Regions from separate parts of the Actinokineospora sp. PR83 genome, predicted to be linked through region 1. Evidence: riboswitches for the same ligand, from Rfam matches in the RefSeq annotation. Region 1 holds a riboswitch; the other holds the start of a gene.
What was found. A riboswitch is a leader RNA that binds a small molecule or an ion and turns the genes downstream of it on or off. The one in region 1 is predicted to bind thiamine pyrophosphate.
Positions count from the first base shown of each region.

Region 2: it holds a riboswitch for thiamine pyrophosphate, as region 1 does, so the genes downstream of both, L6E12_RS13465 (thiamine ABC transporter substrate binding subunit) here and thiC (phosphomethylpyrimidine synthase ThiC) in region 1, are expected to answer to the same signal.

Region 1 covers NZ_JAJCXD010000017.1:72,199-76,327, forward strand. The annotation lists gene thiD (bifunctional hydroxymethylpyrimidine kinase/phosphomethylpyrimidine kinase) at 1-759, opposite strand, end outside; gene thiC (phosphomethylpyrimidine synthase ThiC) at 762-2,423, opposite strand; TPP riboswitch at 2,415-2,544, opposite strand; gene L6E12_RS06030 (hypothetical protein) at 2,749-2,979, opposite strand; gene L6E12_RS06035 (hypothetical protein) at 3,159-3,794, shown strand.
Region 2 covers NZ_JAJCXD010000039.1:18,272-22,400, forward strand. The annotation lists gene L6E12_RS13450 (epimerase) at 1-23, opposite strand, end outside; gene L6E12_RS13455 (hypothetical protein) at 258-611, shown strand; gene L6E12_RS13460 (4a-hydroxytetrahydrobiopterin dehydratase) at 615-908, opposite strand; TPP riboswitch at 954-1,067, shown strand; gene L6E12_RS13465 (thiamine ABC transporter substrate binding subunit) at 1,089-2,105, shown strand; gene L6E12_RS13470 (iron ABC transporter permease) at 2,081-3,679, shown strand; gene L6E12_RS13475 (ABC transporter ATP-binding protein) at 3,676-4,129, shown strand, end outside.

The DNA of each region.
Region 1 (4,129 bases):
GCCGCGCACCGACTCGACGATGAACGCCTTGCCCGCGCGCACCGCCGACACCACGTCCGCGCCCTTGGCCAGCGCCGAGGTGATCGACGACGCGAGCGTGTCGCCGCTGCCGTGGGTGTGCTTGGTGTCGAACCGGGGACCCACGAACTCGGTGAACTCCGAACCGTCGTAGAGCAGGTCCAGGCACTCCGGGTCGCCCCAGAGGTGCCCGCCCTTGACCAGGACCCACTGCGGGCCGTACTCGAACAGCGCCTTCGCCGCGTCGCGCTGCTGGGCGCGGCTCGTCACGTCCAGGCCGGTGAGCAGGCGGACCTCGTCGAGGTTCGGGGTGATCAGGGTCGCGCGGGGGAACAGCTCCGTGCGGTAGGAGTCGAGCGCGGCGTCGTGCAGCAGCGGGTCGCCGTGCATGGAGGCCGCGACCGGGTCGACCACGAACGGGATGTCGCCCGCCCGGCCGATGCCGACCCGGTCGCAGGCGCCCGCCACCGCGGCGATGATCTCCGCGGTGGCGAGCATCCCGGTCTTGGCCGCCTGGACGCCGATGTCGGTGACCACGCTCTCGATCTGCGCGGCCACCACCTCCGGCGGGATCGTGTGCACGCCGGTCACGCCCAGCGAGTTCTGCACGGTGACCGCGGTGACCGCGGTCGTGCCGTGCACCCCGCAGGCGAAGAAGGTCCGCAGGTCGGCCTGCAACCCGGCGCACCCGCCGGAGTCCGAGCCCGCGATCGTCAGCGTCCGTGGCGGTGTCTGCATCATCGCTACCCGTTGCTCGCAGGGCTGGTCACGACCGGAAGGTACACCTGCTTGCCGTGGTCGACGAACTCGCCGGACTTCTCCGCCATGCCCGCCTCCAACGCCTCCACAGAGGACATCCCGTGCTCCTCGGCGTACCTGCGCACGTCCTGGGTGATCCGCATCGAGCAGAACTTCGGCCCGCACATCGAGCAGAAGTGCGCCGTCTTCGCGGGCTCGGCGGGCAGCGTCTCGTCGTGGAACGACTTGGCGGTGTCCGGGTCCAGGGACAGGTTGAACTGGTCGGTCCAGCGGAACTCGAACCGGGCCCGCGACAGCGCGTCGTCGCGCTCCTGGGCCTTGGGGTGGCCCTTGGCCAGGTCGGCGGCGTGCGCGGCGATCTTGTAGGTGATCACCCCGGTCTTCACGTCGTCGCGGTTGGGCAGGCCGAGGTGCTCCTTCGGGGTGACGTAGCAGAGCATGGCCGTGCCAAGCCACCCGATCTGCGCCGCCCCGATGGCCGAGGTGATGTGGTCGTAGCCCGGGGCGATGTCCGTCGCGAGTGGACCGAGGGTGTAGAACGGTGCCTCACCGCACAGCTCCTCCTCCAGCCGCACGTTCTCGGCGATCTTGTGCATCGGCACGTGGCCGGGGCCCTCGATCATCACCTGCACGTCCTTGGCCCGCGCGATGTGCGTCAGCTCACCCAGGGTGCGCAGCTCGGCGAACTGCGCCTCGTCGTTGGCGTCGGCGATCGACCCGGGCCGCAGCCCGTCGCCGAGGGAGAACGTCACGTCGTAGGCGCGCAGGATGTCGCACAGCTCCTCGAAGTGCGTGTAGAGGAAGCTCTCCCGGTGGTGCGCCAGGCACCACGCGGCCATGATCGACCCACCGCGCGAGACGATGCCGGTGACCCGCTTCGCGGTGAGCGGCACGTACCGCAGCAGCACGCCCGCGTGCACGGTCATGTAGTCCACGCCCTGCTCGCACTGCTCCAGCACGGTGTCGCGGTAGACCTCCCAGGACAGCTTGGTCGGGTCGCCGTCGACCTTCTCCAGCGCCTGGTAGATCGGCACGGTGCCGACCGGGACGGGGGAGTTGCGCAGCAGCCACTCCCTGGTCTCGTGGATGCGCTTGCCGGTGGACAGGTCCATGATCGTGTCCGCGCCCCACCGGGTCGCCCACACCATCTTGTCCACCTCGTCCTCGATGGAGGAGGACACGGCGGAGTTGCCGATGTTGGCGTTGATCTTCACCAGGAACTTCTTCCCGATGATCGCGGGCTCGGACTCCGGGTGGCACCGGTTGACCGGGATCACCGCCCGCCCGATCGCCACCTCGTCCCGCACGAACTCCGGGGTGACCCCCTCGCGGGCCGCGCAGAACCGCATCTCCTTGGTGATGATGCCCGCCTTGGCGTACGCCAACTGGGTGACGGCGCCGCCCACGGGGTCGAGACCCCAGTCCTGGCGGAGCCTGGCGAGTCCTGTGTGGACGTCGATGGTGGCGTGCTCGTCGGTGTACGGGCCGGAGGTGTCGTACAGGTCCAGGTGCTCGCCGTTGCTGAGCGCCACCCGCCGCTCCGGGACCTGCAGGCCCTCCCCCGCGTCGCGGTAGACCTTGCCGGAGCCCGAGATGGGGCCGGTGGTCACCGATGGGCGCACGGAACGGTCGTCAAGCGTGGTCACGAGAATCCTCCCTACGCCGGCATTACCCGGTCAGGTTCATCGGTCGGCGGCACCGGGTCCGTGGAATGGACACCAGCCGCCCTCTCAGCCCGCCATGGCGCGAGCTCCCGCGGTTTCGGTATTCGGTTGTCGCCCCGACCCTAGCCGGCGCCCGGTTCCGTGCCAACCCGCCCGACGGGTTGTTCACGTCGCGGCCGGGTGACCCCCTCCCGCCGCGGCGGCCCTCGTCGTGCGCCTGTTCGGCCGGGGACCGCCACGAAAAAGGTGCTGCTCCCCGGTCGAGGCGACCGGGGAGCAGCACCTCGGGTGCGGACTCGGGTTCAGCTCAGAGCGAGAGGACGAACAGGTCCCACTCGGTGTGCCCCTTGTCCCAGGTGCAGTACGCGGCGAGGTCGGCCCCGCTGCGGATCTCGTCCGCGGCGCGCTCGCAGTCGGCCTGCCGCTGGTAGCTGCGGATGTACTCCGGGTTCCCCGCGGAAGCGGTGCCCGCCGCGAACCCGAGGAGTGAACCGGCGATGACGGTGATGGCGCCCAGACGCCCCAGTGCCTTCTTCATGCCGTGAGCTTTTCACAGCACCGGGGTGCCGTGGGCGAGAATCGAACAGAACGGTGGTCGGTGCCCGCAGGGCGAGGTCGACTCCGGTTCGGGAGCGGGTTCGCGGGGAGGCGGTGAGCCTCCCGACTGGTTCGCAAAGATCATCGTCCGGAGGGCCTCCCGCGCACTAGGGTTTGGCCATGGCCCAGCCGTACCCGCCCGGCGCCCGACTCCTGGGGCGCCCCGCCCTGGCCAAGCCCTGCTCGGCGTGCGGCGACCTCGTCGGCCGCGGGTACCCGGACTGCCCCAACTGCGCCGAGCGGGTCGACGCCTACTGGCTGGCGGACTGGGGCGCCCTCCTGTCCGGCAACGGCGTAGCCGAGGGCACCCCGGAGGAACGGGAACTGGCCGCCCTGGTCCTCGCCGACGAACCCGGCTCCCACCCCTGGACCTGCGACGACTGGGCGATGCGGCGCACCCCGTGCCCGGAGTGCCGGGCCGAACTGGGCTCCGGCGCCCTCGACTGCCTGGTCTGCGCCAGCGCCGACCAGGCCCGCTGGGCCTGGGACCACACCGCCCCACCGGCCGCCATGCGCCCCGACGAGCACAGCCTCCGCCTCGCGGTCGCCTGCCTCCGCAGCGCCGAACGCCGCCGCCCCGGCATCGTCGGCTTCTGGCGCCTGGCCCTGCCCTTCCTCCTGGTCGGCGAGAACCCGACCCGCGCCCAGGCCCGCCGCATCCGCACCTACCTGATGGCAGGCCGAGAAGACGAACTCTCCGCCGCCGACGGCATCGCCGCCATGGCCTCCTTGCCCCCGCTCCCCTGGCGTACCTGACACCCCCGAGCCGACCACCCGCACACCGCAGGCCCGCCCACCGGGCCACCCCGAACACCACGGCCTCCCGCCCCGAAGGCCACCGGCCCGGCCATCAGCCACCCGAACCCCGCAGGCCCAGCGGCCCCCCGCAACCGCCGGCCGCCAGCGGGCCACGCCAAACCCCACCGACCACTCCCGACCATCGGCCTGCCACACCAAACCCCACCGAACGCAGCCGCCGACCACCCCGCCACCCTCCAGCCTGGCGGCCCGCCACCCGCAACCCCACAGGGCGCAGCGAAAACCAGCCACCCCCGCAGCCGCCAGCCCGGCTACGGAAATGCCCGGGTGGG
Region 2 (4,129 bases), on a different contig from region 1:
CCACCGGGCAACACGATCTTCATGCGAACACCCCCACGGTCACGCTACGCCGGTTGAACCGGACGCGAGCCCACTCCCGGGGGCCTGGGGTGCTGCCGCACAGGGGAACCTGGCCTGTTGGTGGCTGTCAGGGCAGCCGCCCGCTGAGGTGGGCAGCTCGAACGTGCTAAGTGGGCAAGGTCTCAGGTTTTCACGCTTGCGTGCGCGGGTTGCGGCCACGGGGTAACGGTCACTGAGCCGATCACGACTTCTCACCCATGGTGACCGAACAGCTCGTGGCGATGTTCGAGCGGGACGTCCGTCTGGGCGTGGACACGCTGGTGGGGATCGGCTACGACCCCACCGCGTTCGAGTGGATGATCGAGGAGTTCGGCGCGGTCGGGGCGACGCGGCGGGTGGTGCTCGACCCGACCCCGTCGTTCGGGCTCTGGCGGTTGAAGGACCGGGGGCTGCTGGCGCACAGCGTGGAGGTCTTCACCCTGCTGCCCTGGTACGCGCCGCTGTTCGACGACGCGGTGCGGGACGCGGCGTGGCGGAAGCTGGAGTTGCTCGGCGTGGACGTGCGGGCGGAGGTCGGGAAGGTGGAGAGCCCGCTCGTCGGGGAGGTGTGAGGGTCAGCGCAGGGCGTCGAGGACGGCGTCGATCTCGGTGGCCAGGGCGACGTCGAGTTCGGTGATGCCGCCCTCGCTGTGGGTGCTCAGGGTGAACTTCAGCGTGCGCCAGCGGATGTCGATGTCCGGGTGGTGGTCGTCGCGCTCGGCGATCTCCGCGACCCGGTCGACCACCTCAATGGCCTGGGGGAACGACTCCAGTTCGACCTCTCGGACCAGGGCTCCCTCGCCCCGGCTCCAGTTCGGGAGCGCCCCCAGTGCCTTGCCCTGCTCGTGCTCGCTCAACAGTTCCGCCATGGCCCCATGGTGGCCCTTCGCGCCCGACCGCGCTGGGCGTAGGGTCGGGGTCGCCACGGGAGTCCGGTATCGGCCGGGCTGAGAGGAGGGCCACCCAGCCCTCGACCGTACGAACCTGATCGGGGTCATGCCCGCGCAGGGAGGTCCTCGTGGTGTGCACACGCCCGAGGAAGGTTCCCGATGCGCCGACTCGTCCCCCTGGTCACCCTGGCTCTGGCCGCCGGTTGTTCCGTGGGGGGTGAGGCCCCGGTCGACCACACCGTCGTGCTGGTCACCCACGACTCCTTCGACGTCGACCAGGCCTTGCTGGACCGGTTCAAGGCGCAGAGCGGGATCACCGTGGAGCCGCGCAAGAGCGGGGACGCGGGGGCGTTGACCAACCAGTTGGTGCTGACCAAGGCGAACCCGATCGGGGACGTGGCCTTCGGCGTCGACAACACCTTCGCCTCCCGGGCGCTCGACGAGGGGGTGTTCGCCGAGTACCGCAGTCCGGAGGCGGACAAGGGGCCGCAGCGCTACGCCGTGGACGGCAGCGGGCGGCTCACGGCGGTCGACGTGGGGGACGTGTGCGTGAACGTGGACCCGGCGGCGCTCGGTGGCGAGGTGCCCAAGACCTTCGAGGACCTGGCCGACCCGAAGTACCGGGACAAGTTCGTGGTCGAGGACCCGGCGACGTCCTCGCCGGGGCTGGCGTTCCTGCTCGGGACCGTCGCGCACTACGGCGAGCAGGGGTGGGTCGACTACTGGGGCAGGCTCAAGGCCAACGGCGTGAAGGTCGTCAGCGGGTGGGAGGAGGCCTACACCCAGGAGTTCTCGGGGTCCTCCGGCAAGGGGCCGCGGCCCATCGTCGTGTCCTACGCGTCGTCGCCGTCGGCTGAGGTGGGGGAGGACGGGAAGGCGAGGACCGCTGCCCTGCTGGATACCTGCTTCCGGCAGGTCGAGTACGCCGGGGTGCTGAACGGGGCGAAGAACCCCGAGGACGCGAAGAAGGTGCTCGACTTCCTGCTGTCGGAGCCCTTCCAGAAGACCGTGCCGGAGAAGATGTACGTCTACCCGGCGCGCGAGGGCGTGGCGCTGCCCGACACCTGGACCGCCGCGGCGCCGTTGCCGCAGGAGCCCGCGACCCTGCCCGCCGCCGACATCGCGGCGCAGCGGCAGCGGTGGATCGAGCAGTGGCGCAGCACCGTCGGGGGCTGAGGCCCGCGGCGGCGCTGGCGTTCGCGGCGGTCCCGCTCGGTTTCCTCGCCGTCTTCTTCGCCTGGCCGGTGGCCGCGATCGTGCGGCTCGGGTTCGGCTCCGGCGCGGCCGGGGTCCTGCGTGTCCTGGGCGCGGGGGCGACGTGGCGGCTGGTGGGGTTCACCCTCGCCCAGGCCGCCGCGTCGACCGCGGTGGCGGTGCTCGCCGGGCTGCCGGTGGCGTTCCTGCTGGCCAGGGTGCCGGGCAGCGCGGTGGTGCGGGTGGCGGTGCTGGTGCCGTTCGTGCTGCCGACGGTCGTGGTCGGGTTGGCGTTCAAGGCGCTGCTGCCCGGGGGCGGGGTGGTGGCGATCGTGCTGGCGAACGCGTTCTTCAACGTGGCCGTGGTGGCGCGGACGGTCGGCGGGCTGTGGGCGCACCTGGACCGGCGGGCCGAGGACGCGGCGCGGGCGCTGGGGGCTTCGCGGTGGCGGGCGTTCACCTCGGTGACCCTGCCCGCGCTGACCCCGGCGCTGGGGTCGGCGGCGGCGGTCGTGTTCCTGTTCTGCGCCACCAGTTTCGGGGTGGTGCTGCTGCTCGGCGGCGCCCGGCACCGGACGCTGGAGACGGAGATCTACCTGCGCACCGTGGAGCTGCTGGACCTGCCGGGCGCGGCGGCGCTGTCGCTGGTGCAGTTCCTGGCCGTCGTGGGCGTGCTGGTGGTCGGGGCCGTCGCGCGGCGTCGGCGGGAGAACGCGCTGAGCCTGCGCGGCCAGGCGGAAACCGTGCGGCGACCGCGCGGCGGGGAGTGGGTCGCGGCCGGGCTGGGCTACGCGGTGGTGGCGTTGCTGATGGTGCCCATCGTGACGCTGGTGGTGCGCTCGTTCGCGGGCGGGACCGCCGGGTACGAGGCGCTGGCCGGGACCGGCTTCCGGGGCTCGTTGCAGGTCACCGGGGTCCAGGCGGCGCTGAACTCGGTGCGGGTGGCCACGGACGCGACGCTGCTGGCGCTGGTGCTGGGGGTGCTCGCCTCGGTGGCGCTGGTGACGCTGGGGCGCAGCCGGGTGCGGCCGGGGGTGGTGGAGGCCGTCGACACCGCGCTGATGCTGCCGCTGGGCGTCTCGGCGGTGACGGTCGGGTTCGGCTACCTGGTCACCCTGGACGCGCTGCCGGGGGACCTGCGGACGTCGGCGGCGCTGGTGCCGCTGGCGCAGGCGCTGGTCGTGACCCCGCTCGTGGTGCGGACGCTGCTGCCGGTGCTGCGGTCGGTCGACGAGCGGCTGCGGCAGGCGGCGGCGACGCTGGGCGCGGGGCCGTGGCGGGTGTGGCGCGAGGTCGACATCCCGCTGGCCGGGCGGTCGCTGCTGGCCTCGGCGGCCTTCGGGTACGTGGTGGCGCTGGGGGAGTTCGGCGCCACGAGCTTCCTGGTGCGGCCGGACACCGCGACGCTGCCGGTGGTGATCGGGCGGCTGGTGGCGCGACCCGGGGAGCTGAACAACCAGATGGCCTACGCGGCGTGCACGCTGCTGATGGGGGTGACGGTGGCGATCACGCTGCTGGTCGAGCGCCTGCGGGTGCGCGGGGTCGGGGAGTTCTGATGCTCGGTGTGTCGGGGTTGTCGGTGCGCTACGGGGCCGTGGCCGCTGTGTCCGATGTGGACTTCGAGGTGCCGGACGGGTCGGTGCTGGCGCTGCTGGGACCTTCCGGCTGCGGCAAGTCGACGCTGCTGCGGGCGGTGGCGGGGCTGGAGACCGGCACCGGGTCGGTGTGCTGGGACGGGGTGGACCTGTCGGGTGTTCCGGTGCACCGGCGCGGGTTCGGACTGGTCTTCCAGGACGGTCAGCTCTTCCCGCACCGCGACGTCGCGGGCAACGTCGCGTTCGGACTGCGGATGGCGGGGGCACCGCGCGCCGAGCGGGACGCGCGGGTCGGCGAACTGCTGGAACTGGTGGGGCTGGCCGGTTACGGGTCGCGGCGGGTGGGTGAGCTGTCCGGCGGTGAGCGGCAGCGGGTCGCGCTGGCGCGGGCGCTGGCGCCCCGGCCGCGGG